3 regions of the Planococcus kocurii genome follow, and region 3 is predicted to be linked to each of the others. Evidence: a T-box and tRNA genes for the amino acid it is inferred to sense, from the RefSeq annotation. Region 3 holds a T-box; the other regions hold tRNA genes.
The links. The T-box of region 3 lies ahead of pheS (phenylalanine--tRNA ligase subunit alpha). A T-box ahead of a tRNA ligase gene usually reads a tRNA of that ligase, here a tRNA-Phe.
Positions count from the first base shown of each region.

Region 1: it encodes a tRNA-Phe, which carries the amino acid that the T-box ahead of pheS (phenylalanine--tRNA ligase subunit alpha) is inferred to sense. The anticodon was not compared.
Region 2: it encodes a tRNA-Phe, which carries the amino acid that the T-box ahead of pheS (phenylalanine--tRNA ligase subunit alpha) is inferred to sense. The anticodon was not compared.

Region 1 covers NZ_CP013661.2:553,145-559,506, reverse strand. Annotated here, with positions in the region: rRNA gene AUO94_RS02905 (23S ribosomal RNA) at 1-2,344, shown strand, start outside; rRNA gene rrf (5S ribosomal RNA) at 2,483-2,598, shown strand; tRNA gene AUO94_RS02895 (tRNA-Val) at 2,609-2,684, shown strand; tRNA gene AUO94_RS02890 (tRNA-Thr) at 2,697-2,772, shown strand; tRNA gene AUO94_RS02885 (tRNA-Lys) at 2,780-2,855, shown strand; tRNA gene AUO94_RS02880 (tRNA-Leu) at 2,876-2,960, shown strand; tRNA gene AUO94_RS02875 (tRNA-Gly) at 2,966-3,040, shown strand; tRNA gene AUO94_RS02870 (tRNA-Leu) at 3,070-3,158, shown strand; tRNA gene AUO94_RS02865 (tRNA-Arg) at 3,190-3,266, shown strand; tRNA gene AUO94_RS02860 (tRNA-Pro) at 3,293-3,369, shown strand; tRNA gene AUO94_RS02855 (tRNA-Ala) at 3,376-3,451, shown strand; tRNA gene AUO94_RS02850 (tRNA-Met) at 3,473-3,546, shown strand; tRNA gene AUO94_RS02845 (tRNA-Ile) at 3,555-3,631, shown strand; tRNA gene AUO94_RS02840 (tRNA-Ser) at 3,647-3,739, shown strand; tRNA gene AUO94_RS02835 (tRNA-Met) at 3,787-3,863, shown strand; tRNA gene AUO94_RS02830 (tRNA-Asp) at 3,867-3,942, shown strand; tRNA gene AUO94_RS02825 (tRNA-Phe) at 3,960-4,035, shown strand; tRNA gene AUO94_RS02820 (tRNA-Gly) at 4,042-4,115, shown strand; tRNA gene AUO94_RS02815 (tRNA-Ile) at 4,129-4,205, shown strand; tRNA gene AUO94_RS02810 (tRNA-Asn) at 4,207-4,281, shown strand; tRNA gene AUO94_RS02805 (tRNA-Ser) at 4,286-4,376, shown strand; tRNA gene AUO94_RS02800 (tRNA-Glu) at 4,383-4,454, shown strand; gene AUO94_RS02795 (DMT family transporter) at 4,468-5,433, opposite strand; gene AUO94_RS02790 (1,4-dihydroxy-2-naphthoate polyprenyltransferase) at 5,564-6,362, opposite strand, start outside.
Region 2 covers NZ_CP013661.2:738,244-744,605, reverse strand. Annotated here, with positions in the region: rRNA gene AUO94_RS03880 (16S ribosomal RNA) at 1-773, shown strand, start outside; tRNA gene AUO94_RS03875 (tRNA-Ile) at 895-971, shown strand; tRNA gene AUO94_RS03870 (tRNA-Ala) at 980-1,055, shown strand; rRNA gene AUO94_RS03865 (23S ribosomal RNA) at 1,176-4,108, shown strand; rRNA gene rrf (5S ribosomal RNA) at 4,246-4,361, shown strand; tRNA gene AUO94_RS03855 (tRNA-Asn) at 4,373-4,447, shown strand; tRNA gene AUO94_RS03850 (tRNA-Ser) at 4,453-4,542, shown strand; tRNA gene AUO94_RS03845 (tRNA-Glu) at 4,563-4,637, shown strand; tRNA gene AUO94_RS03840 (tRNA-Val) at 4,645-4,720, shown strand; tRNA gene AUO94_RS03835 (tRNA-Met) at 4,788-4,864, shown strand; tRNA gene AUO94_RS03830 (tRNA-Asp) at 4,868-4,943, shown strand; tRNA gene AUO94_RS03825 (tRNA-Phe) at 4,961-5,036, shown strand; tRNA gene AUO94_RS03820 (tRNA-Thr) at 5,055-5,130, shown strand; tRNA gene AUO94_RS03815 (tRNA-Tyr) at 5,134-5,217, shown strand; tRNA gene AUO94_RS03810 (tRNA-Trp) at 5,224-5,297, shown strand; tRNA gene AUO94_RS03805 (tRNA-His) at 5,316-5,391, shown strand; tRNA gene AUO94_RS03800 (tRNA-His) at 5,432-5,507, shown strand; tRNA gene AUO94_RS03795 (tRNA-Gln) at 5,519-5,590, shown strand; tRNA gene AUO94_RS03790 (tRNA-Gly) at 5,597-5,671, shown strand; tRNA gene AUO94_RS03785 (tRNA-Cys) at 5,678-5,751, shown strand; tRNA gene AUO94_RS03780 (tRNA-Leu) at 5,761-5,844, shown strand; gene AUO94_RS03775 (DUF47 domain-containing protein) at 6,055-6,362, shown strand, end outside.
Region 3 covers NZ_CP013661.2:402,108-408,469, forward strand. Annotated here, with positions in the region: gene zapA (cell division protein ZapA) at 1-40, opposite strand, end outside; gene rnhC (ribonuclease HIII) at 122-1,051, shown strand; gene pheT (phenylalanine--tRNA ligase subunit beta) at 1,497-3,896, opposite strand; gene pheS (phenylalanine--tRNA ligase subunit alpha) at 3,911-4,948, opposite strand; T-box leader at 4,987-5,213, opposite strand; gene AUO94_RS02040 (TrmH family RNA methyltransferase) at 5,259-6,026, opposite strand; gene AUO94_RS02045 (small multi-drug export protein) at 6,197-6,362, opposite strand, start outside.

The sequences.
Region 1 (6,362 bases), 150 kb from region 3:
TTAATGGGTGATGGCGTGCCTTTTGTAGAATGAACCGGCGAGTTACGATTGCATGCAAGGTTAAGCTGAGAAGGCGGAGCCGCAGCGAAAGCGAGTCTGAATAGGGCGACAGAGTATGCAGTTGTAGACCCGAAACCAGGTGATCTACCCATGTCCAGGGTGAAGGTAAGGTAACACTTACTGGAGGCCCGAACCCACGCACGTTGAAAAGTGCGGGGATGAGGTGTGGGTAGCGGAGAAATTCCAATCGAACCTGGAGATAGCTGGTTCTCTCCGAAATAGCTTTAGGGCTAGCCTCAAGATTGAGAATCCTGGAGGTAGAGCACTGTTTGGACTAGGGGCCCATCCCGGGTTACCGAATTCAGACAAACTCCGAATGCCAGTGATTTATGCTTGGGAGTCAGACTGCGAGTGATAAGATCCGTAGTCAAGAGGGAAACAGCCCAGACCACCAGCTAAGGTCCCCAAATATCCGTTAAGTGGAAAAGGATGTGGCGTTGCTTAGACAACCAGGATGTTGGCTTAGAAGCAGCCATCATTTAAAGAGTGCGTAATAGCTCACTGGTCGAGTGACACTGCGCCGAAAATGTACCGGGGCTAAACGGATTACCGAAGCTGTGGATGGATCTCGTTAGAGATCTGTGGTAGGAGAGCGTTCTAAGGGCGTTGAAGTCAGACCGGAAGGACTGGTGGAGCGCTTAGAAGTGAGAATGCCGGTATGAGTAACGAAAGACGGGTGAGAATCCCGTCCACCGAATGCCTAAGGTTTCCTGAGGAAGGCTCGTCCGCTCAGGGTTAGTCGGGACCTAAGTCGAGGCCGATAGGCGTAGACGATGGACAACAGGTTGATATTCCTGTACCACCTCCCCGCCGTTTGAGCAATGGGGGGACGCAGAAGGATAAGGAGAGCGTGCCGTTGGTTGTGCACGTCCAAGCAGTGAGGCGTGAAATGAGGCAAATCCCATTTCTAATACGTTGAGCTGTGACGGCAAGAGGGTTTACCCTTGAGTCCCTGATTTCACACTGCCAAGAAAAGCCTCTAGCGAGGCGGGAGGTGCCCGTACCGCAAACCGACACAGGTAGGCGAGAAGAGAATTCTAAGGTGAGCGAGTGAACTCTCGTTAAGGAACTCGGCAAAATGACCCCGTAACTTCGGGAGAAGGGGTGCTCTGGTAGGGTGAATAGCCCGAGAGAGCCGCAGTGAATAGGCCCAGGCGACTGTTTAGCAAAAACACAGGTCTCTGCAAAACCGTAAGGTGACGTATAGGGGCTGACGCCTGCCCGGTGCTGGAAGGTTAAGAGGAGTGCTTAGCGCAAGCGAAGGTGCGAATTGAAGCCCCAGTAAACGGCGGCCGTAACTATAACGGTCCTAAGGTAGCGAAATTCCTTGTCGGGTAAGTTCCGACCCGCACGAAAGGCGTAACGATCTGGGCACTGTCTCAACGAGAGACTCGGTGAAATTATAGTACCTGTGAAGATGCAGGTTACCCGCGACAGGACGGAAAGACCCCGTGGAGCTTTACTGTAGCCTGATATTGAATTTTGGTGCAACTTGTACAGGATAGGTAGGAGCCTGAGATTCCGGAGCGCTAGCTTCGGAGGAGGCGTCAGTGGGATACTACCCTGGTTGTATTGAAATTCTAACCCACAAGCCTGATCGGCTTGGGAGACAGTGTCAGGCGGGCAGTTTGACTGGGGCGGTCGCCTCCTAAAGAGTAACGGAGGCGCCCAAAGGTTCCCTCAGAATGGTTGGAAATCATTCGTAGAGTGTAAAGGCAGAAGGGAGCTTGACTGCGAGACGTACAGGTCGAGCAGGGTCGAAAGACGGGCTTAGTGATCCGGTGGTTCCGCATGGAAGGGCCATCGCTCAACGGATAAAAGCTACCCCGGGGATAACAGGCTTATCTCCCCCAAGAGTCCACATCGACGGGGAGGTTTGGCACCTCGATGTCGGCTCATCGCATCCTGGGGCTGTAGTCGGTCCCAAGGGTTGGGCTGTTCGCCCATTAAAGCGGTACGCGAGCTGGGTTCAGAACGTCGTGAGACAGTTCGGTCCCTATCCGTCGCGGGCGCAGGAAATTTGAGAGGAGCTGTCCTTAGTACGAGAGGACCGGGATGGACACACCGCTGGTGTACCAGTTGTTCTGCCAAGGGCATCGCTGGGTAGCTATGTGTGGCCGGGATAAGTGCTGAAAGCATCTAAGCACGAAGCCCCCCTCAAGATGAGATTTCCCATTGCGCAAGCAAGTAAGATCCCTCAAAGACGATGAGGTAGATAGGTTCGAGGTGGAAGCGTAGCGATACGTGCAGCTGACGAATACTAATCGATCGAGGACTTAACCAACACACTGTATGCGAAAAACTTGCTTGTTTCACCCGTCGTTTATCCAGTTTTGAAAGAATAAGCCCAAGTTTTTGTAAAAAAAGCTTGAAAAAACCAGTACTACTGGTATAATAAATCTTGTCTTTCAAAACCAAATAGTCCAGTGATGATGGCAAAGAGGCCACACCCGTTCCCATCCCGAACACGGCAGTTAAGCTCTTTTGCGCCGATGGTAGTTGGGGGTTTCCCCCTGTGAGAGTAGGACGTCGCTGGGCAATATATATCGGAGGATTAGCTCAGCTGGGAGAGCATCTGCCTTACAAGCAGAGGGTCGGCGGTTCGATCCCGTCATCCTCCACCATTTATTTCTTTTGCCGGAGTAGCTCAGTTGGTAGAGCAACTGACTTGTAATCAGTAGGTCGAGGGTTCGACTCCTTTCTCCGGCACCACTTTTTCGAGCCATTAGCTCAGCTGGTAGAGCATCTGACTTTTAATCAGAGGGTCGAAGGTTCGAATCCTTCATGGCTCACCATTTTAATTTTATATTGCCACGCGGGTGTGGCGGAACTGGCAGACGCACTAGACTTAGGATCTAGCGCCTTCGGGCGTGGGGGTTCGACTCCCTTCACCCGCACCATTTTTGCGGAAGTAGTTCAGTGGTAGAACGCCACCTTGCCAAGGTGGAGGTCGCGAGTTCGAACCTCGTCTTCCGCTCCATATTTATTTGCACGTGATACCGACCCTTAGCCGGGGTGGCGGAACTGGCAGACGCACAGGACTTAAAATCCTGCGGTAGGTGACTACCGTACCGGTTCGATTCCGGTCCTCGGCACCATCTTTTCACGAAATAGTGAATAGCATCATATGCGCCCGTAGCTCAATTGGATAGAGTACTTGACTACGAATCAAGCGGTTAGAGGTTCGAGTCCTCTCGGGCGCACCATATTTTTATACTCAGCAACTCAAGTTCGGGAAGTAGCTCAGCTTGGTAGAGCACTTGGTTTGGGACCAAGGGGTCGCAGGTTCGAATCCTGTCTTCCCGACCAAACAATGGGGCCTTAGCTCAGCTGGGAGAGCGCCTGCCTTGCACGCAGGAGGTCAGCGGTTCGATCCCGCTAGGCTCCACCAACTTTTTAAAGTAAAGATCCCGGCGGCGTAGCTCAGCTGGCTAGAGCGTACGGTTCATACCCGTGAGGTCGGGGGTTCGATCCCCTCTGCCGCCACTTTTTTAGGACCTTTAGCTCAGTTGGTTAGAGCAGACGGCTCATAACCGTCCGGTCGCAGGTTCGAGTCCTGCAAGGTCCACCATATGTATTTTATCTCGGAGGAATACCCAAGTTTGGCTGAAGGGATCGGTCTTGAAAACCGACAGGGGAGTCAAATCCCGCGGGGGTTCGAATCCCTCTTCCTCCTCCATATTTTTTAAAATGTGTGGACGAATTTCTTTTGAATTATAATATTGTCGCGGGGTGGAGCAGTTCGGTAGCTCGTTGGGCTCATAACCCAAAGGTCGCAGGTTCAAATCCTGCCCCCGCAACCAAATGGTCCCGTGGTGTAGCGGTTAACATGCCTGCCTGTCACGCAGGAGATCGCCGGTTCGATCCCGGTCGGGACCGCCATTTTCAATAAATAAAGTGGGTCAGTAGCTCAGTCGGTAGAGCATTAGATTGAAGCTCTAAGTGTCGGCGGTTCGATTCCGTCCTGACCCACCATTTTACGCGGGTGTAGTTTAGTGGTAAAACCTCAGCCTTCCAAGCTGATGATGGGGGTTCGATTCCCCCCACCCGCTCCATAATATTACATATGGGCCTATAGCTCAGCTGGTTAGAGCGCACGCCTGATAAGCGTGAGGTCGATGGTTCGAGTCCATTTAGGCCCACCATTCCGAAGTAGCTCAGTGGTAGAGCACCGCACTGTTAATGCGATGGTCGTAGGTTCGAGTCCTACCTTCGGAGCCATACTGGGGAAGTACTCAAGTGGCTGAAGAGGCGCCCCTGCTAAGGGTGTAGGTCGGGCAACCGGCGCGAGGGTTCAAATCCCTCCTTCTCCGCCAGTATTTGGCCCCTTGGTCAAGCGGTTAAGACACCGCCCTTTCACGGCGGTAACACGGGTTCGAATCCCGTAGGGGTCATTATAGAAAAGTGTTATGCATTTAATTGCATAACACTTTTTTTCGTTTTACTAGAATTAAGACTGTGAAGAATCATGCCAAGCATTACAATGAAAATTCCGATTATTGCTAAGCTTGAAGGTAAGACAATTGACAAGAAAAGTGCTTCTCCTGCTAACGCAAATAAAACTTCCATTGATTGTGTCGCTTCTACTGCTCCTAGTTTCTGCATATCGCCTCTAACTAGATCAGTCGCTTTAAAGAAGAGTACTGTTGCCATTACACCTGAACTGATTGCTACAATTAAAGTTTGTAAGCTTTGTGAAGCGCTAGGTCCACCTACAGTAACAAGCCCATATAATGATAGGATGAACCAAAAAGGTAGACTAGCTAGTGTCATGCCCAAAACCCTCTGATACGCATCCAACCTGCCTCCACATATATCCATCATTTTTCTATTTCCTAATGGGTATGCGAAAGCTGCGAGGATAACAGGGATAAAACCGAACCAAAGTGTTGAAGAAGAAACAACTGCTACATGTTCAAGTTGCATTAAACTGACTCCTGCTAATATGATAAAAGAAATCATCAAGCTTTTAACAGGAATCTTTCCTCTTAGTTGAGTAGTTTCTTTATTGCTATGTATGGTAATGAGAAATAAGGGAGCAAGTAATGTACCAGCGACTATGGTAATTTGCCATGTTCCTGCGATGAGCCAGCCAGGGGAATAGGCTGCAGCGAAACATAGTGGAGCATAGAATAAGCCAAATCCAACAAAACTCCATAAGGTCCAAGCTCTTTTGTTTTTGTTCATTTCTTGTAACAGTGGTTTTAAGTTCTTTCTTAAAACAACAATCAAAAGTAAAAAGGGAATCATGAAAAAGTATCGGAGAGACGCACTCCAGATCCAATTCCCGCCGTCAGCTTCCATCGTGGCGTTGAGTACGAAAGTAAATGCAAAGAAAAAAGCTGCAATAATGCCGATGATGATAGGTTTCACTATATATCCTCCTCATTCGAAAATTTAGAATTATTTATTTACTATAACTTATAATTAACTGTTCTTCAAAGTATTATTTTAGACAAACAAAAAAAGGATTTCTAGAGAAATCCTTTTTTGTTTGTCTATATTATAGAAGGTAATCAATCAGTAACCCAATTCCAAGTAAAAAAGCCACAAATGTATTTGTTTTTCCAGTATCTTTCATCGCCGGCATCACCTTTAGAGGTTCTGTAAAACGTTTAAAGATTTGAACGACTTTAATAGGTTTAATGACGCTTATGAAGACTAGTAAAGCCCACGGTGTCAATATTCCTACTAGGATAAGGATGACAATCCATACGTAGGCTAGAATGAAAAACCACATAAGAATATTGACAGCTGCCGGTCTTTTAACCAAAATAGCAAGTGTTTTGCGTCCACTTTCTTCGTCGCCCACAATATCGCGAATGTTATTAGCTAGCATAATAGCTGCTACTAATAATGTGCTCGGAATAGCAAGTAACGATGCTTCTAGGGTTACCATCCCCGTTTGAATATAGAAGGCAATGATTACAATCAAATAGCCCATGACTACGCCAGAGAAAAGTTCGCCAAAAGGTGTGTAGGCAATAGGATATGGCCCACCGGTATAAAAATAGCCAATCCCCATTGCAACGGCACCTACAACTAAAAGCCACCAACTAGTTAGTGAACAAATGTAGAGACCAATAACTGCAGCAATCCCGTAGAACAATAAAGCTAGAGTTAATACAGTTTTCGGTTTCACACCGTTCCGAACAATTGCACCCCCAATACCGACAGAGTTCTCATTGTCTAACCCTCTAGCAAAATCGTAATATTCATTGAACATATTAGTAGCTGCTTGAATCAATAAACTCGCAACGAGCATAGCTAGGAATAAAATCCAATCGATAGGGGAATACTGT
Region 2 (6,362 bases), 340 kb from region 3:
GGGGAGCAAACAGGATTAGATACCCTGGTAGTCCACGCCGTAAACGATGAGTGCTAAGTGTTAGGGGGTTTCCGCCCCTTAGTGCTGCAGCTAACGCATTAAGCACTCCGCCTGGGGAGTACGGCCGCAAGGCTGAAACTCAAAGGAATTGACGGGGGCCCGCACAAGCGGTGGAGCATGTGGTTTAATTCGAAGCAACGCGAAGAACCTTACCAGGTCTTGACATCCCACTGACCGGTGTAGAGATACGCTTTTCCCTTCGGGGACAGTGGTGACAGGTGGTGCATGGTTGTCGTCAGCTCGTGTCGTGAGATGTTGGGTTAAGTCCCGCAACGAGCGCAACCCTTGATCTTAGTTGCCAGCATTCAGTTGGGCACTCTAAGGTGACTGCCGGTGACAAACCGGAGGAAGGTGGGGATGACGTCAAATCATCATGCCCCTTATGACCTGGGCTACACACGTGCTACAATGGACGGTACAAAGGGCTGCAACCCCGCGAGGGCAAGCCAATCCCAGAAAACCGTTCTCAGTTCGGATTGCAGGCTGCAACTCGCCTGCATGAAGCCGGAATCGCTAGTAATCGTGGATCAGCATGCCACGGTGAATACGTTCCCGGGCCTTGTACACACCGCCCGTCACACCACGAGAGTTTGTAACACCCGAAGTCGGTGAGGTAACCCTTGTGGAGCCAGCCGCCGAAGGTGGGACAGATGATTGGGGTGAAGTCGTAACAAGGTAGCCGTATCGGAAGGTGCGGCTGGATCACCTCCTTTCTAAGGATAAATTCGGAACCGAGCTTGGCTCGGGGTTGACGTTTTGCGTTCAGTTTTGAAGGTTCATTTTCAATGGCGACATTGAATTGATCTTCTATCAGTATTACAATTATACTCAAGAGGGCCTATAGCTCAGCTGGTTAGAGCGCACGCCTGATAAGCGTGAGGTCGATGGTTCGAGTCCATTTAGGCCCACCATTCTTCTTGGGGCCTTAGCTCAGCTGGGAGAGCGCCTGCCTTGCACGCAGGAGGTCAGCGGTTCGATCCCGCTAGGCTCCACCAATCATTTTGTAAGTAGAAATGATGACTTTGTTCTTTGAAAACTGGATAAAACGACATTGAAACAAAGCAAGTAATTCAAGTACGCGTGACGATTTCGTCACAACTTTTTAATTAACCAGTGGTTAAGTTAGAAAGGGCGCACGGTGGATGCCTTGGCACTAGGAGCCGAAGAAGGACGGCACTAACACCGATATGCTTCGGGGAGCTGTAAGTGAGCTGTGATCCGGAGATTTCCGAATGGGGGAACCCACTGCCTTTAATCGGGTAGTATCCATGTGTGAATCTATAGCACATGAGAAGGCAGACCCAGGGAACTGAAACATCTAAGTACCTGGAGGAAGAGAAAGCAAATGCGATTCCCTGAGTAGCGGCGAGCGAAACGGGATCAGCCCAAACCAAGAGGCTTGCCTCTTGGGGTTGTAGGACACTCTATACGGAGTTACAAAAGATAGGATTAGGCGAAGCGACCTGGAACGGTCCGCCGCAGCGGGTAACAGCCCCGTAGCCGAAAACCCTATCCCTCCAGAGTGGATCCTGAGTACGGCGGAACACGTGAAATTCCGTCGGAATCTGGGAGGACCATCTCCCAAGGCTAAATACTTCCTAGTGACCGATAGTGAACCAGTACCGTGAGGGAAAGGTGAAAAGCACCCCGGAAGGGGAGTGAAATAGATCCTGAAACCGTGTGCCTACAAGTAGTCAAAGCCCGTTAATGGGTGATGGCGTGCCTTTTGTAGAATGAACCGGCGAGTTACGATTGCATGCAAGGTTAAGCTGAGAAGGCGGAGCCGCAGCGAAAGCGAGTCTGAATAGGGCGACAGAGTATGCAGTTGTAGACCCGAAACCAGGTGATCTACCCATGTCCAGGGTGAAGGTAAGGTAACACTTACTGGAGGCCCGAACCCACGCACGTTGAAAAGTGCGGGGATGAGGTGTGGGTAGCGGAGAAATTCCAATCGAACCTGGAGATAGCTGGTTCTCTCCGAAATAGCTTTAGGGCTAGCCTCAAGATTGAGAATCCTGGAGGTAGAGCACTGTTTGGACTAGGGGCCCATCCCGGGTTACCGAATTCAGACAAACTCCGAATGCCAGTGATTTATGCTTGGGAGTCAGACTGCGAGTGATAAGATCCGTAGTCAAGAGGGAAACAGCCCAGACCACCAGCTAAGGTCCCCAAATATCCGTTAAGTGGAAAAGGATGTGGCGTTGCTTAGACAACCAGGATGTTGGCTTAGAAGCAGCCATCATTTAAAGAGTGCGTAATAGCTCACTGGTCGAGTGACACTGCGCCGAAAATGTACCGGGGCTAAACGGATTACCGAAGCTGTGGATGGATCTCGTTAGAGATCCGTGGTAGGAGAGCGTTCTAAGGGCGTTGAAGTCAGACCGGAAGGACTGGTGGAGCGCTTAGAAGTGAGAATGCCGGTATGAGTAACGAAAGACGGGTGAGAATCCCGTCCACCGAATGCCTAAGGTTTCCTGAGGAAGGCTCGTCCGCTCAGGGTTAGTCGGGACCTAAGTCGAGGCCGATAGGCGTAGACGATGGACAACAGGTTGATATTCCTGTACCACCTCCCCGCCGTTTGAGCAATGGGGGGACGCAGAAGGATAAGGAGAGCGTGCCGTTGGTTGTGCACGTCCAAGCAGTGAGGCGTGAAATGAGGCAAATCCCATTTCTAATACGTTGAGCTGTGACGGCAAGAGGGTTTACCCTTGAGTCCCTGATTTCACACTGCCAAGAAAAGCCTCTAGCGAGGCGGGAGGTGCCCGTACCGCAAACCGACACAGGTAGGCGAGAAGAGAATTCTAAGGTGAGCGAGTGAACTCTCGTTAAGGAACTCGGCAAAATGACCCCGTAACTTCGGGAGAAGGGGTGCTCTGGTAGGGTGAATAGCCCGAGAGAGCCGCAGTGAATAGGCCCAGGCGACTGTTTAGCAAAAACACAGGTCTCTGCAAAACCGTAAGGTGACGTATAGGGGCTGACGCCTGCCCGGTGCTGGAAGGTTAAGAGGAGTGCTTAGCGCAAGCGAAGGTGCGAATTGAAGCCCCAGTAAACGGCGGCCGTAACTATAACGGTCCTAAGGTAGCGAAATTCCTTGTCGGGTAAGTTCCGACCCGCACGAAAGGCGTAACGATCTGGGCACTGTCTCAACGAGAGACTCGGTGAAATTATAGTACCTGTGAAGATGCAGGTTACCCGCGACAGGACGGAAAGACCCCGTGGAGCTTTACTGTAGCCTGATATTGAATTTTGGTGCAACTTGTACAGGATAGGTAGGAGCCTGAGATTCCGGAGCGCTAGCTTCGGAGGAGGCGTCAGTGGGATACTACCCTGGTTGTATTGAAATTCTAACCCACAAGCCTGATCGGCTTGGGAGACAGTGTCAGGCGGGCAGTTTGACTGGGGCGGTCGCCTCCTAAAGAGTAACGGAGGCGCCCAAAGGTTCCCTCAGAATGGTTGGAAATCATTCGTAGAGTGTAAAGGCAGAAGGGAGCTTGACTGCGAGACGTACAGGTCGAGCAGGGTCGAAAGACGGGCTTAGTGATCCGGTGGTTCCGCATGGAAGGGCCATCGCTCAACGGATAAAAGCTACCCCGGGGATAACAGGCTTATCTCCCCCAAGAGTCCACATCGACGGGGAGGTTTGGCACCTCGATGTCGGCTCATCGCATCCTGGGGCTGTAGTCGGTCCCAAGGGTTGGGCTGTTCGCCCATTAAAGCGGTACGCGAGCTGGGTTCAGAACGTCGTGAGACAGTTCGGTCCCTATCCGTCGCGGGCGCAGGAAATTTGAGAGGAGCTGTCCTTAGTACGAGAGGACCGGGATGGACACACCGCTGGTGTACCAGTTGTTCTGCCAAGGGCATCGCTGGGTAGCTATGTGTGGCCGGGATAAGTGCTGAAAGCATCTAAGCACGAAGCCCCCCTCAAGATGAGATTTCCCATTGCGCAAGCAAGTAAGATCCCTCAAAGACGATGAGGTAGATAGGTTCGAGGTGGAAGCGTAGCGATACGTGCAGCTGACGAATACTAATCGATCGAGGACTTAACCAACACATTGTATGCGAAAAACTTGCTTGTTTCACCTGTCGTTTATCCAGTTTTGAAAGAATAAGAAAGTTTTTGTAAAAAAAGCTTGAAAAAACCGGTACTAATGGTATAATAAAACTTGTCTTTCAAAATAAATTCAGTCTGGTAATGATGGCAAAGAGGCCACACCCGTTCCCATCCCGAACACGGCAGTTAAGCTCTTTTGCGCCGATGGTAGTTGGGGGTTTCCCCCTGTGAGAGTAGGACGTTGCCAGTCTGAATAATTATTCCGAAGTAGCTCAGTGGTAGAGCACCGCACTGTTAATGCGATGGTCGTAGGTTCGAGTCCTACCTTCGGAGCCAAATATGGAGAGCTGTCCGAGTGGCCGAAGGAGCATGATTGGAAATCATGTAGGCGGGCAACCGTCTCAAGGGTTCGAATCCCTTGCTCTCCGCCAGAAGTTCTTTTTAAAAGTACGGCCCCTTGGTCAAGCGGTTAAGACACCGCCCTTTCACGGCGGTAACACGGGTTCGAATCCCGTAGGGGTCACCAATTTCATGGAGGATTAGCTCAGCTGGGAGAGCATCTGCCTTACAAGCAGAGGGTCGGCGGTTCGATCCCGTCATCCTCCACCATTTACACTTACATAGTGAACGCGTTGTTTTAAATTTCACAATGTTAATCGTAAGAAAATAGTATTGTCGCGGGGTGGAGCAGTTCGGTAGCTCGTTGGGCTCATAACCCAAAGGTCGCAGGTTCAAATCCTGCCCCCGCAACCAAATGGTCCCGTGGTGTAGCGGTTAACATGCCTGCCTGTCACGCAGGAGATCGCCGGTTCGATCCCGGTCGGGACCGCCATTTTTACTTAACAAAGTGGGTCAGTAGCTCAGTCGGTAGAGCATTAGATTGAAGCTCTAAGTGTCGGCGGTTCGATTCCGTCCTGACCCACCATTTTTTATTAATATTTGTGCCGGAGTAGCTCAGTTGGTAGAGCAACTGACTTGTAATCAGTAGGTCGAGGGTTCGACTCCTTTCTCCGGCACCACTAGGTGGGGTAGCGAAGTGGCTAAACGCGGCGGACTGTAAATCCGCTCCTTCGGGTTCGGCAGTTCGAATCTGCCCCCCACCACCAGTTTTTAGGGGCATAGTTTAACGGTAGAACAGAGGTCTCCAACACCTCCGATGTGGGTTCGATTCCTACTGCCCCTGCCAATTTTTAATTTTATGATGGCGGTCGTGGCGAAGTGGTTAACGCACCGGATTGTGATTCCGGCACTCGGGGGTTCAATTCCCCTCGTCCGCCCCATGTTTTCATTTCATTAAGTGAACTTATAAATAATAAAGTGGCGGTCGTGGCGAAGTGGTTAACGCACCGGATTGTGATTCCGGCACTCGGGGGTTCAATTCCCCTCGTCCGCCCCATCTTTTACTAGTGGGGTATAGCCAAGCGGTAAGGCAACGGGTTTTGATCCCGTCATGCCCTGGTTCGAATCCAGGTACCCCAGCTTTAAGCGGAAGTAGTTCAGTGGTAGAACGCCACCTTGCCAAGGTGGAGGTCGCGAGTTCGAACCTCGTCTTCCGCTCCAATATTTGGCGGCATAGCCAAGTGGTAAGGCATGGGTCTGCAACACCCTTATCACCGGTTCGAGTCCGGTTGCCGCCTCCATAATATTTTGCCGGCGTGGCGGAATTGGCAGACGCGCGGGACTCAAAATCCCGTTCCTTCACGGGAGTGTCGGTTCGACCCCGACCGCCGGTATCACGAAAGAGCCTGCCTGCTCTTTCAAAAACCTCTTAACTGTGAGAAATCATAGTTAAGAGGTTTTTTTATTGAGTTTAGGTTAAACTGAAAATTCCGGTTTATTAAGAATTTGTAAATTGATTATATAGATAGTGTTAATATCTCGAGAAATAAGCTATTATAATTTAGCTGAGAAATTATGTTGCGAAAATAGTGGAGGTAGAGAGAATGGCTTTCAAAAAGAAAGATAAGTTTGCATTGCAGTTGAGTGACATTGCGTTGAATTTAAAAGAAAGTGCAACTTATTTTGCTGAGTATAAATTAAAAGTTAGTAATGACTTGATCATTTTTTCAAACACTATGAAGGATTATGAAACAAAAGGAGATTCTTTTGTACATTCCATAATCCAAGATCTTAACAACGCATTTATTACGCCAATTGAACGAGAAGATATATTGGCTTTAGCAATGAGTATGGATGATGTATTAGATGGTTTAGAACACACAGCTGCACGATTTGATATGTATTCAATAGT
Region 3 (6,362 bases):
AGATGTCAACGACCGTGTGAATTTTATGTTGCTCTGACAATGCAATATCCCCCTTTGGAATTCTTTACCCATCATACCATGAACACAAGCTGATTGTGAATCAAAGAAAGGTGACCTACTCATGTCAAACGTCGTTCTAAAACTTACAGAAGACAGTCTTCTCAAAGTGATTGCTCATTACGAGAAAAACAAGATCATTTCCAAAAATCCATATGCTCGCTTTAGCGCTAAAATCTCCGATACCGTCGTGACTGTTTACACCTCTGGAAAAGTCATGTTTCAAGGGAATGGAGCTGCACGAGAAGCAGCAAAATGGGGAATTGCCCCTGCAGCTGACAAAATCGTCTCAACCAAAGGAGACAAACTTCCTGACGGTTTTGCCCAACTTTCGGTTCTCGGATCTGACGAAACGGGCACCGGTGATTTTTTCGGACCAATTACCGTCGCGGCGTGTTACGTACCGGCCGACAAAGTTGAACTTGCACGCGAACTCGGTGTGAAAGATTCGAAACAACTGACCGATGCCTGGATGCGCCAAGTTGCCCCCGACCTTAGAGCAACATTTGCGCATAAAGTGCTAACTTTAAAAAATGATAAATACAACAAAGTCCAAAGCCAAGGCTGGTCACAAGGAAAAATCAAAGCCTTGTTGCATAACCAAGCACTCAGATATGTTCTAAACGAGATTGCACCCGAAAAACCAAGCTTTATCTTAATCGATCAATTTGCAGAACGCGGCATCTATTATAAGCACATTAAAGAAGAACCAGAAATCATTCATGAGAACGTCTTGTTTTCCACAAAAGCAGAAGGTCTTCACGTTTCAGTTGCCTGTGCGTCGATTATCGCTCGCGTTGCATTTCTTGAAGAGATGGACCGAATGAGTCAAGACGCGGGTATGACTTTGCCAAAAGGCGCTGGAAAAATCGTGGATGAAGCAGCGGCGAAGATTTTGCTGAAGCATGGTGAGGCGTATTTGAAGGGGTTGACGAAGGTGCATTTTGCGAATACGGGGAAAGCTGTTGCAATAGCTGCTAAGAGGCGCAAGTAAATCTACACTTAACATTTAATGAAGCTTATTATTTTTATAAGGTAGATATCCAATTTAAAAGTTCTTAAAAAAGTGCTATCCCATAATCTCGAACTCGACGTTTACTTTTTGAAGTCCTAGAGGTGAAATCTTTTGAACAACCAATTGCGCTTAATAGGAGCGAACACACTTTCTACATCTATTTTGCGTCTGCTGTAAAGTTGGGTTACAGATTCATCCTCAAGAGCTGCTTTAGTCTTTACTTTCATTTTACGGAAATAATCTTTTGTTTTAGCTTCAAAATGGATGATGGTACTGAAGACGAATCGGTTGAAGCTATGCCCGCGGAAAACGTCCGTCACAATGGATATCATTCTGTTCTTTAACTCGCAAAAGGAGCTGTACCCAAAAGTCATTGTTCATGACCTTTGGGACAGCCCCTTTTTAACCTTGCAATTAAATTCCGTTAACTTCTCAGCTCTGCTCCAGCTTCTGTCAAAGCTGCTAATACTTTTTCATGTGCACGGATAACATCTTCATCCGTTAATGTTTTTTCTGGATCAAAGTAAGTTAACGAGAAGGCGACTGATTTTTTGCCTGCTTCCATCTTATCGCCTTCATAAAGGTCGAACACGCGGACGTCTTTCAATAGTTTGCCTCCTGCATTGCGGATGACGGTTTCAATCGTTGCCGCTTCTACCACTTTAGAAAGAACTAACGCCACGTCACGTGACATGGACGGGTAACGTGGTACTGGCGTGTAAACAAGTGCCTCTGTTGCTTTACTTAACAACACAGCCAAGTTCAACTCCATGACAACCGTAGTTTTCAAGTCGCGCGCTTTTTGTTCAGACGGATGCAACTCACCGATCACACCAATACGCTGACCGCTATGCATGATAAAGGCCGTTCTTCCGGGATGCAAATCATCCATTTGGCCACGTTCAAAAGTCAATTCAACACCAAGTTTATCGCTAAGCCCCTCCACAATACCTTTCAAGACGAAAAAGTCGACGGGCTTTTTCTCACCTTGCCAGCTATGATCGAGCCAAAGACCTGTAATAGCGACCGCTAAATGTTCCTGCTCGTTTAGTAACTCATCTTGACCTTTAAGGAAAACAGAACCGGTTTCATACAAAGCGACCGAATCCATTCTTCTTGCTGTGTTATACGTAACAGATTCCAACAAATGCGGCAACAAGCTTTGACGCAACAAACTACGCTCTTCGCTCATCGGCATTAAAAGACGCGTTGTTTCCGTTTCTTCCAAAGCAAATTGTTTTACTGATTTTGCAGAAGTTAACGAATACGTCGTCGCTTGTAATAATCCAGCACCTTCCATAAGCGAACGAACAATGCGGCGTTTTGCCTGATAGGGAGTCAAGCCACCTGGTGTCGTTTCAGCTTCTGGTAATGTTGCTGGAATTTCATCGTAGCCGTATAGACGAGCAATTTCTTCGACTACGTCTTCAGGAATTTGAATGTCTTGTCGACGTGTTGGCACAGAAATGACCAGTTGGCCATTCGTTGCTTCTGTGTTAAATTTCAAGCGGTTTAAAATATCCCACATGTCTTCAAAGGAAATCTTCATACCCAGACGGCTATTAATGAAATCTGGAGACACTTTAACAATTTTCTCTTCTTTGTTTAATTCATCGAATATGACAGAGCCAGCTAATACTTCGCCACCCGCAAGTTGGGACAACAACTGTGCTGCACGTTCTGCGGCTGGAATGACACGATTTGGATCGACGCCTTTTTCAAAACGTGAACTAGCATCACTGCGTAGGCCATGATCTTTAGAAGTTTGACGAATAGAACCCGATTCAAAATAAGCAGATTCGATGACAACAGTCGTCGTTGCTTCGCTTACTTCCGAGTTAGCGCCGCCCATAACTCCTGCAATCGCCACTGGTTTTTCTCCATTGGTAATCACTAATTGACGGCTAGATAATTTCCGCTCTGCGTCATCTAAAGTGTTAATCATTTCGCCTTCTTTAGCATGGCGAACCGTAATGTTCCCTGTTTCCAATAACTCATAGTCAAATGCGTGAAGTGGCTGACCATATTCCATTAATACATAGTTTGTAATATCAACTACGTTATTGTGTGGACGGACACCAGCTGCCATTAGTCGTTGTTGCAGCCACATAGGTGACTCTTGAACTTTAATGTTACGAACGACTTTTGCGACATACAAAGGGTTGGCTTCAGGCGCATCGACTGACAAGGATAGCATCGAAGCTGCTGTGTCAGATGCTTCTGTATAGCTAATCTCAGGCAGGTTGATTTCTTCTGATAAAATAGCTCCTACCTCATAAGCAACGCCCAGCATGCTCATCGCGTCTGCGCGGTTTGGTGTCAGTCCTAGTTCTAATACAGTGTCATCTAAACCAAAATTTACAATGACATCAGAACCGATTTTTGCATCTTCTGGCAGCACATAAATGCCTTCAGCGTAGGCTTTTGGCACAAGCTTGCCTTCAATTCCGAGTTCTTGCAACGAACAAATCATGCCATGCGATTCTTCTCCTCGAAGTTTCGCTTTTTTGATGTTGATGTCACCTGGAAGTTTCGCTCCAGGACGTGCCACGATTACTTTTTGGCCTGCTGCAATGTTCGGTGCACCGCAAATGATTTGTGTTGTTTCTTCTCCAACATCTACTTGGCAAATTGATAATTTATCAGCTTCGGGATGTTTAACACAAGATTCAACATAGCCCACTACGACATTTGTCATACCGTGTGACCGGTCGATCACTGCGTCTACTTCAATACCTGAACGCGTTATTTTTTCACCTAATTCAGCGGGTGGTAATTGTTGTGTGTTTACATAGTCTTTTAACCAGTTAATGGATACGAGCATGTTTTATTTCCTCCTTAAAGTTCTGTACGTTGGAACTGAGATAAAAAGCGAACATCGTTTGTGTAGAAATGACGAATATCTTCAACGCCGTATTTCAGCATCGCAATCCGTTCTGGACCCATACCGAAAGCAAATCCAGTTAAGCGTTTGGAGTCATAACCAGCCATTTCAAGTACATTCGGATGCACCATTCCAGCGCCTAGAATTTCAATCCAGCCTGTTTTCTTACACACGTTGCAGCCACTGCCGCCACATTTAAAGCATGAAATATCCATTTCAACAGAAGGCTCTGTAAACGGGAAAAAACTTGGACGAAGGCGAATTTCGCGATCATCGCCGAACATTTTCTTCGCAAATACAGAAAGTGTTCCTTTTAAATCACTCATGCGAATGTCTTCGCCGATAACCAATCCTTCAATTTGTGTGAATTGGTGTGAATGGGTCGCGTCATCGCTATCACGGCGATACACTTTGCCCGGGCAAATGATTTTGATCGGCTCGCCGCCTTTTGCTTCCATTGTCCGCGCTTGAACTGGTGATGTATGTGTGCGTAGTAGGATGTCTTCTGTTATATAGAAAGAATCTTGCATATCACGAGCTGGATGACCTTTAGGTAAATTCAACGCTTCAAAATTGTAGTAATCTTTTTCTACTTCCGGGCCTTCTGCTACTTCGTAACCCATTGAAATAAATAAGTCTTCAATTTCTTCTACTACACGCGTCAGTGGATGTGCATTACCTGTTTTGACGGGACGTCCTGGTAATGTAATATCAATTGTTTCGCTTTGCAACTTCTCATAGATCGCTTGTTCTTCTAAGATGGCCATGCGTTCTTCGAGTTGCGTTGTAACTTCCTCGCGTACCACATTAACCAAAGCTCCCATTTTCGGACGCTCTTCAGCCGGGAGTTTCCCCATGCCTTTTAATAAATCCGTAATCGGTCCTTTTTTCCCTAAATACGCGACACGAACATCATTCAGTTCTTTAACAGTCGACGCTGTGGCAATTTTTTCGAGTGCTTGTGTTTTCAATTCCTGCAATTGTGCTTCCATTTTTTCTCCTCCTTAGACAGTAAAAAGCCCCGTCCCAGAAAAGGGACGAGGCATTATTCGCGGTACCACCCTAGTTATTGCAAATCGCAATCACTTGTTTACATAACGGCTCTTCACCGGCCCATCTTTACAGTATGTCTACTGGTCCCGTTAGGCAGCTCGCGGGGTGAACTTCTGAGGCGTTTACATATCCACACTTCCAGTCAAGGTGCAGAATCTCTGTGATGTAAGGGCGCAACATACTTTTCCCGTTCTTCGCTTTTACTTATTTACTTTCTCATTATACGAAAGTTCTAGACTTTTATCAAACTTAGTTTTTAGGAACCAAGCTATACAAAAGAATCCCTGTCGCCACTGCAACATTCAGTGATTCTGCGCTACCGTATAGCGGGACCATCAAATTCTGATCGGTTTGCTGCAAAAGTACAGCGTCAACGCCACTGCCTTCATTGCCAACAAGTAAAGCAAACTTTTCACATGTCTCAACTTCGTGAACCGGTGTCGAGTTATGAAGCGCTGTTCCAAAGATTTGGATATCATTTGCTTTAGCTTGCGCTGTCCATTCAATCAGTTCGCCTTTAACAACAGGAATCTGAAAATGTGAACCTTGAGCAGATCGAACCGTTTTCGGGTTGTAAGGGTCTGCACAGCCTTTTCCAAGAATGACTGCGTCAATGCCGCTTGCTGAAGCTGTCCGAATCATCGTCCCGATATTGCCAGGATCTTGAACAGCATCAATCATCAATAGCTTAGACCATGTTTTTTGCTCATCTTCTGTAAATTCGGGTTGTGCACAATGCGCGAAAATTCCCTGCGTGTGCTCAGTTTCCGAAATTTCCTTCGCTACTCCTGCCGTGACCGAATAATGAGGAACGCCTTCAATATCCCAGTCTGCTGGGATATCTACGCCTTCACGGACAATTAATGATTTGACAAGATCTTTTTTACGCAAAGCTTCTTCTGTCAAATGAAAGCCTTCGACTAGGAATTCTGCAAATTTATCGCGTTCTTTTCGTGTCGTTCCAAGCTTTTTCCAATGCTTGACGAGCGAGTTTTGGTTAGATTCAATTCTTTTCATTATAGCTTCACGCCTTTATTTCAGAATAACACCAGTATAACATACCCAAAAGCGCAGTCACCTAGAAGTCGATGTCGAGCTATTGCCACTTTACTTATGCAAGATATTTTGACGAACCAACATTTTTCGCCACGTATTAATGAGATCTAAGCAACTTCACCTTCATTTATTCAAGCCGTAAAAAAATCAAATCCAAGCGCTGTCAAAATACCGAATGCTAATGTCCAAACAGCAATGCTGATCGTCAGCCAAACCGTCGTGTTCTTTTTAGTAGCACCAAGTGTCATCCCGATAAAAGCTGCAATATGTGTACCAATTAAAATAGGTCCAAGCATC